Linked DNA regions of Prochlorococcus marinus XMU1411. Each later gene encodes a partner of the first gene's protein in a complex. Links are inferred from orthologs where the notes say so. Each region holds a gene or a part of one and is shown on either strand. Other genes may lie near its edges.

What was found.
Region 2: the proteins of mfd (region 1) and uvrA are in contact, whole or in part, in a crystal structure (PDB 4DFC), measured with the Escherichia coli proteins. The link is inferred for Prochlorococcus marinus XMU1411 from one-to-one orthologs.

Annotation. Positions count from the first base shown.
Region 1 is NZ_JAAORI010000003.1:592,337-596,764, forward strand. What follows is about bases 256-4,353. They hold mfd (transcription-repair coupling factor), read left to right. Parts: upstream 256-640; coding sequence 641-4,153; downstream 4,154-4,353. Other genes in these bases: HA145_RS05070 (TerC family protein), read right to left, coding at 256-566; HA145_RS05080 (hypothetical protein), read left to right, coding at 4,227-4,353. Also shown: more of HA145_RS05070, read right to left, coding at 1-255; more of HA145_RS05080, read left to right, coding at 4,354-4,388. UniProt on the Escherichia coli protein: Couples transcription and DNA repair by recognizing RNA polymerase (RNAP) stalled at DNA lesions. Mediates ATP-dependent release of RNAP and its truncated transcript from the DNA, and recruitment of nucleotide excision repair machinery to the damaged site.
Region 2 is NZ_JAAORI010000006.1:186,539-190,362, reverse strand. The notes cover bases 115-3,608. They hold uvrA (excinuclease ABC subunit UvrA), read left to right. Parts: upstream 115-504; coding sequence 505-3,408; downstream 3,409-3,608. Other genes in these bases: HA145_RS09515 (glycosyltransferase), read left to right, coding at 3,608-3,608; HA145_RS09525 (AAA family ATPase), read left to right, coding at 115-451. Also shown: more of HA145_RS09525, read left to right, coding at 1-114; more of HA145_RS09515, read left to right, coding at 3,609-3,824. UniProt on the Escherichia coli protein: The UvrABC repair system catalyzes the recognition and processing of DNA lesions. UvrA is an ATPase and a DNA-binding protein. A damage recognition complex composed of 2 UvrA and 2 UvrB subunits scans DNA for abnormalities.

The DNA.
Region 1 (4,428 bases):
GCCGTTTCTAATCTAGAAAATATATCCAGAAGTTTTAGAAAAATCCCCGATGTAAATCTTAAGGCTAATACTCCAATCACTGCTCCAAATATTATTAATATGTATTGATCGCTAATAGCTACTGCAGTAGTGATGCTGTCTATGGAAAAAGCAAAATCAGTAATTGAAAGAAGCGCTACAACCCTTAAGAACCTAAAATTATTTTTTTTATTATCTGTCCCATTTTCAGCGTTTTCTATATCTGAATTTAAAAAAACATTAGAGAAGAATAAGTATATTAAATAAAAACCAGCAAAAACTCTAATAATAATAAACTTTAGAAGAACATTAGATAATATGATGAGAATAATTCTAAATAATAAAGATATTGTTATGCCAATATTTAAGGCTCTTGACCTTAATTCTGAACTGTCGAGGGATTTAGTAAGAGAAGCTAGTGCGACTGCATTATCTGCCGATAATAATAATTCTAGAGCAATTAATATTGGTAAAAGTGTAAAAATTTCGTACCAACTGTCTACCTGATCTAGTGTGGGTATAAAAGAATTTATTGCGGCTGAATCCATCAAATATTATTCACAATCAGTATAAAATCTAATATAATGTATCGGATATTTGTAATCAAGATTGATAACTATAAATGAGTTTAAATACTTTAGTCGATTATATTTCTAACTCACAAATTACTTCTGAATTAATAAAAAGAATTTCGAAAAATAATGAATTAAATATTGTTGGTTCAAGTAGATATGCTAAATCAATAATTTTAGAAAGCATCGCAAAAAAAGAGAAAAAAAATATATTATTAATTTGTCCTAATGTAGAAATTGCCTACAAATGGATTGGTTATTTTGAAAGTATAAATAATAAAGCAGTTTTATATTATCCTCCAACAGAAAATCTACCATACTCATCAATTAATAAATCCAAAGAGATTGAATTTAGTCAGCTTACTGTTTTATCCAAATTAATAAAAAAAGAGGAAAATGAACTTAATATTGTTATATCAACAGAGAGATCACTACAACCTCATCTAATAAATAAAAACTTATTAATTGAAAACAAGTTAGATTTGCAAAAAGGAGTTCAAATCGAGATTCAAGAATTAGCAAATAAGCTTACTTTGCTGGGCTATACAAAGGAAAATGTGACTTCAACAGAAGGATTCTGGAGTAGAAGAGGGGAAATAATAGATATTTATCCTGTAAATAATGAGTTTCCTATAAGATTAGAATTTTTTGATAATGTAATTGAGAAAATAAGAGAATATGATCCCCACACACAGAAAACATTAGAAAGTATCAATAATATTGAAATAATACAGGCTGGATTTGATTTACTAATAAAAGATAAGTTAAATAATTTATCTAAGAACAGTATTTTTAATTCAGAAGATATAAATAAAAATAATCTTGATCGTTATTTAGGAATAATTGAAGAACAGCCTTCAAATATAATAGATTTTATAAATAGGGAAACAATTCTTGTAATTGATGAATTAGAAGATTGTAAAAAATTTGCAAATAATTGGTATCTCGATTCAGAAAGTAATTTTGATAATTGTGCGTATGAATTAAATGAGAACCTTAAAAATAATGAAATAAATTTAGAAGCTAAACCTAATTTGCATTTAAAGTTTGACGAAATATTAAATTCACTGAGAAATTTTAATATAATAAAATTTTATGAATTTGAATCTAAAGTCAATATTGATAATAGGTTTTTGTTAAACGATAAAAGATTAAATTCATACTCTAAAAATATAGGAAAATTATCCAATGATATAAATAAAAATATAAAAAATAATGAAAAAGTATGGATATTATCAGCACAGCCATTGAGAACAAGGACTTTACTTTTTGAGCATGAATGTAATACAAATTTCTTAAACAATCCTAATGATATTAATGAAGCATTTAAGTCAATTAATGATTCAACTCCTTTAATTTTGAAAAATAAGAACAATTATGAAATCGAGGGTTTTTATCTCCCCATATGGAAAGTTGTCCTGATAACAGATAAAGAATTATTTTCACAACAATCTCTTTTTAATAATGTTTTCATAAGAAGAAAAAAAAGAAGTGTCAATTCAAATATAAATGTAAATAAGATTAGTCCCGGTGATTTTATAGTTCATAAAAATCATGGGATTGGAAAATTTTTAAAAATAGAAAAAATAAATATAACAGGAGATTCAAGAGATTATTTAGTCATTCAGTATCAAGATGGGAAGATAAGTGTTGCCGCTGATCAACTCGGTAGTGTTAACAGATATAGATCAAGCGGAAAAATAAAGCCAAAAATAAATAAATTAGGAGGCACAGAATGGGAAAGAATAAAAGATAAAAATAAGAAACAAATCAAAAAGGTTGCTCTCGATATATTAAAACTTTATGCAAAGAGAGAAAAATTAAAGGGGCACATATACCCAGAAGATGGTCCTTGGCAAGATGAATTAGAGGAATCATTCCCTTATCAACCAACCCCAGATCAAATTACTGCTGTAAAGGAAATAAAATCTGATATGGAAAGCGATAAGCCAATGGACAGGCTAGTTTGCGGAGATGTAGGATTTGGTAAAACAGAAGTCGCTGTTCGGGCTATTTTCAAGGCTATAACATCAGGCAAACAGGTAATATTACTAGCACCCACAACAATCCTAGCTCAGCAACATTGGAGAACAATAAATAATAGATTTTCACCTTATCCAATAAAAGTATCATTACTCAATAGATTCAAATCCATTAATGAAAGAAAGGAAATCTATGCCGGTTTGAAAAATAACAAAATTGATTTAGTTGTAGCAACACACCAAATTTTAGGAAAAGAAATAGAAATTAAAAACTTAGGATTACTTGTTATTGATGAAGAACAAAGATTTGGAGTAAGGCAAAAGGAGAAAATTAAAAAAATCAAAACCAACATAGACGTTTTAACTCTCTCAGCAACTCCAATTCCAAGAACTCTGTATATGAGCTTATCTGGACTAAGACAAATGAGCTTACTAAATACTCCTCCTCCATCAAGAAGATCAATAAAAACATATTTATCTGAAATAGATATGGATGTTATAAGAACTGCAATTAATCAAGAACTTGATAGGGGAGGTCAAATTTTTTATGTTCTTCCAAGAATTTCTGATATAGATCAAGCTGTAGACAAATTAAAAAATATGTTTTCCAGCTTAAAATTTATTGTTGCTCATGGGCAAATGAACGAAACAGATCTTGAAAATGCAATGATTGCTTTTAATAATGGAGAAGTTGATCTAATGATATGCACAACGATAATTGAAAGCGGATTAGATATTCCTAAAGTAAATACAATCATTATTGAAGATTCTCACAAATTTGGCCTTTCACAACTTTATCAACTTAGAGGAAGAGTTGGTAGAAGCGGTGTACAAGCACATGCTTGGTTATTTTATCCAAATATAAATAAAATTAATGACGCTGCAAAACAAAGATTGAAAGCGATAAAAGACTTTTCGGAACTAGGAAGTGGATATCAACTTGCAATGAAAGATATGGAAATAAGAGGTGTTGGAAGTTTACTAGGAGAAGAACAAAGTGGAAAGGTTAATGCGATTGGTTATGATTTGTATATTGAAATGCTTCACGAAGCAATTTCAGAAATCAGTGGACAAGAAATACCTGAAGTTAGCGACACACAAATTGATCTCCCAATAAATGCATTTATACCAGCAAATTGGATATTGAACAGGGAAGAGAAGCTTGAGGCTTACAAACTTGCTACTGAATGTTCTAACAATATTGAATTAACTGAAATAGCTACAGATTGGGTAAATAGATATGGAACAATGCCAAAGCCTGTAGAGTCACTAATCATGTTGATGAGATTAAAATTACTTGCAAGAAAATGTGGATTTAACAAAATTAAACTTAAAAAACCCAATATTGTTATAGAAACTAAATTAAAAAAATCTACTTTTAAAATACTAAAAAATACATTACCTAGTAGTGCTCAAAACAAATTTGATTATAAGGAAGCGGAACAAATTTCATTTATTACCATAAGAGGTTTAGGAGTTACTGAAGTTCAAAATCAAATTGATCAATTGATGTATTGGTTTAGTTCCTTTGTTGAAGAAATAAATAATTTTGAAAATGAATTACTAATAAAAAAAGAATAAATTATTAAATAAATATTTAAAATCCGCGAAAGAGTTTAATTTCGGTTAGGTTTATAAAAATTTTTAATTATTCATGGGTGAATTTATCGATGTAGGAGCTCAAAACTCGATTATACCCTTAACAATAATATTGTCCTCTCTTTTACTTGGTATTTATGCACTTTTCGGGGTCGAGACAGAAAATGATGATGATGACTCTGATTCAGGTAGTGGTGGCTTAATGCAACCAATTTAAAATTATTTATAAATAATTTGTTTTGACTTTCTATTAAAGA
Region 2 (3,824 bases), on another replicon or contig:
TTCTGGTGATGGAATTGACAATATAAATTTTTTGTTTTCAGCTAATCCTGATCAGAAGCTTGCGGAATTATCAAATGTTATTTCTGGAGGAGAAATGTCAAGATTTTTATTAGCTATTAAATCTAGTATTTCTAAAAAACCAAATACTTTCTTTTTTGACGAAATTGATAATGGTTTAAGTGGTAAATCTTTATTTTCCTTGGTTGAGCTAATAAAAAAAATTTCTAAAGATCAACAGGTTTTATGTATCACACATCAGCCTACCCTAGCTGCTGCAGGATTAGCTCATTTTAAAGTTAATAAAAACGTGATTGATGGAATAACTTATACTTCAATATCAAAACTAACTTCAAAAAAACAAAGAAAGCATGAATTAGTAAGTCTTATAGGTGGAGGTTCTTCCGAATTAAACGAATATGCTTCTAGACTTCTTGAACAAGCAGCTGCATAAAACAGAAAAATTTCGACTATAATAACCTTTTTAAATCAAAGCTAGATTTAAACATGGTTAATAAAATCAGTAATAGTTTTAAAGGTGATAACGAAATTAATATTAGAGGGGCTCGTCAGCACAATTTAAAAAATATCGACTTATCTCTGCCTAGAAATAAATTTATAGTTTTTACAGGTGTGAGTGGAAGCGGTAAAAGTTCTTTAGCTTTTGATACGATTTTCGCTGAAGGTCAAAGAAGATATGTTGAGAGTCTGTCGGCATACGCGAGGCAATTTCTGGGTCAAGTAGACAAACCAGATGTTGATAATATTGAGGGCTTATCACCTGCTATTTCAATTGATCAAAAGTCTACAAGTCATAATCCTCGATCAACAGTAGGAACAGTTACAGAGATACAAGATTACCTAAGATTGTTGTTTGGTCGTGCTGGCGAGCCACATTGTCATCACTGTGGTATTCCAATTGCGCCTCAAACAATTGATGAGATGGTTGATCAAATTCTTCTATTACCAGAGGGAACAAGGTACCAATTATTGGCTCCTGTTGTTAGAGGAAAGAAAGGAACACATACAAAATTAATAAGTGGATTAGCTGCTGAGGGCTTCGCTCGGGTAAGAATCAACGGAGAAGTCAGAGAACTTGTTGATAGTATTGAATTAGATAAAAATCGAACTCATAATATTGAGGTAGTAGTTGACAGATTAATTGCAAGAGAAGGAATACAAGAAAGATTAAATGATTCTCTACAAACTTGTCTCAAAAGAGGAGATGGTTTAGCAATAGTAGAAGTTGTTCCAAAAAAAGGAGAAAACTTACCTCCTAATTTGGAACGAGAAAAACTTTATTCAGAAAATTATGCATGTCCTGTACATGGATCAATTGTTGAGGAACTTTCTCCTAGATTATTTTCTTTTAATAGCCCATATGGGGCCTGTCCAGATTGTCATGGTATTGGTTATTTAAAAAAATTTACTGCGGATAGGGTTATACCAGATAAAACATTACCTGTTTATGCTGCAATAGCTCCTTGGAGTGAAAAAGATAATACTTATTACTTCTCTTTGCTTTATTCTGTAGGACAAGCTTATGGTTTTGAATTAAAAACCCCTTGGAAAGATTTAAGTGATTTGCAAAGAAAAGTTCTACTATTGGGATCAGATAAACCAATATTAATTCAAGCTGATAGTCGATTTAAAACTTCTAGTGGTTTTGAAAGACCATTTGAGGGAATTTTACCAATACTAGAAAGACAATTTAATGAAGCTAATGGAGAATTAGCTAAACAAAAATTAGAAAAGTATCTAGAATTAGTCCCATGTAAAACCTGTTCTGGCAAAAGATTAAGACCTGAGGCTTTGGCCGTTAAACTTGGTCCATACAATATCACTGACTTAACCTCTATAAGTGTTGCTGAAACCCTAACTCACATAGAGCGTATCATGGGATTAGGTAAGACTAAAAAGGATAATATATCTTTATCAGAAAAACAAAAGCAGATATGTGAATTGGTTTTAAAAGAAATTCGCTTACGTTTAAAGTTTTTAATTAATGTTGGTTTAGATTATTTAACTTTAGATAGACCAGCTATGACTTTGTCTGGCGGAGAGGCTCAGCGTATTAGATTAGCTACTCAAATAGGCGCAGGGCTTACTGGTGTTTTATATGTTTTAGATGAGCCAAGTATTGGTTTACATCAGAGAGACAATGATAGGTTATTAGAAACATTAAAAAGCTTAAGAGACCTTGGCAATACTTTAGTAGTAGTTGAACATGATGAAGATACAATGAAATCCGCAGATTATTTAGTAGATATTGGCCCAGGGGCAGGTGTTTATGGTGGGGAAATTATTGCTAAGGGGTCATATCAAGATGTTCTGCAATCAGAGAGGTCTTTAACTGGGGCTTATCTCAGTGGTAGGAAATCGATTCCTACTCCAAAAGAACGTAGATCATCTGTAAAAAAAAGTTTACTTTTAAATAAATGTTCTAAAAATAATTTAAAAAATATATCTGTAGAATTTCCTTTAGGAAGATTAGTTTCTGTAACTGGTGTTAGCGGTAGTGGGAAAAGTACCTTGATAAATGAATTACTACACCCTGCTTTGTGTCATTCTTTAGGATTAAAAGTTCCTTTTCCTCAAGGGGTAGAGGAGTTAAAGGGTATAAAAGCAATTGATAAGGTTATCGTTATTGATCAATCTCCAATTGGAAGGACACCAAGATCAAACCCTGCTACTTACACTGGTGCTTTTGATCCTATAAGGCAGATATTTACTGCCACAGTTGAAGCTAAAGCGAGAGGATATCAGGCTGGCCAGTTTAGTTTTAATGTGAAAGGAGGAAGATGTGAAGCGTGTAAAGGCCAGGGAGTTAACGTTATCGAAATGAATTTTTTACCTGATGTGTATGTTCAATGTGAAGTTTGCAAAGGAGCTCGCTTTAATAGGGAAACTCTTCAAGTTAAATATAAAGGTTTTAATATATCTGACGTTCTAGAGATGACTGTTGAACAAGCTGCAGAAAATTTTTCTGCTATACCTCAAGCTTCTGATAGATTATCTACATTAGTAGATGTCGGCTTAGGATATGTTAAATTAGGCCAACCTGCTCCTACATTATCTGGAGGAGAGGCTCAAAGAGTTAAGTTAGCCACAGAATTATCTAAAAGGGCTACTGGAAAAACTCTATATTTGATTGATGAACCAACTACAGGTCTAAGTTTTTATGATGTCCATAAATTAATGGATGTGATACAACGTTTGGTAGATAAAGGGAATTCTGTAATTGTTATCGAACATAATTTAGATGTTATTAGATGTTCTGATTGGATTATTGATTTAGGACCTGATGGAGGAGATAAAGGCGGCGAAATTATTGCAGAAGGTATTCCTGAAGATGTAGCTAAACATCCCACAAGTCATACAGCAAAATATCTTAAAAAAGTTCTCAAATAAAAAATCTTTGTTGTATTTCTTTGTATTTTTAATTATTTATGAGAAACGATAGTCGTCTTAAAAGGGTTTAACTATAGTCTAGGGCTGCCTTTTGCATAACTTTTGGATAAAAAAATTTAAAATCATAATCCTTTCTTAATATTTCCTTTCGAAATTCAGCTTATTTGTATTAAAGGCCGTTGATCGGAGTATTAACTTTATGAAGTTTAAATTTTTACATTTACATTTACATGGCCTTATACGTTCTAAAAATCTTGAATTAGGTAGAGATCCAGATACGGGTGGGCAAACACAATATGTTTTAGAGTTAGTTAAAAGTTTAGCTAATACTTCTGAAGTTGATCAAGTAGATTTAGTTTCTCGTTTAATTAACGATCCTAAAGTAGATGATGAATATTCTCAAGAAGAAGAATTTG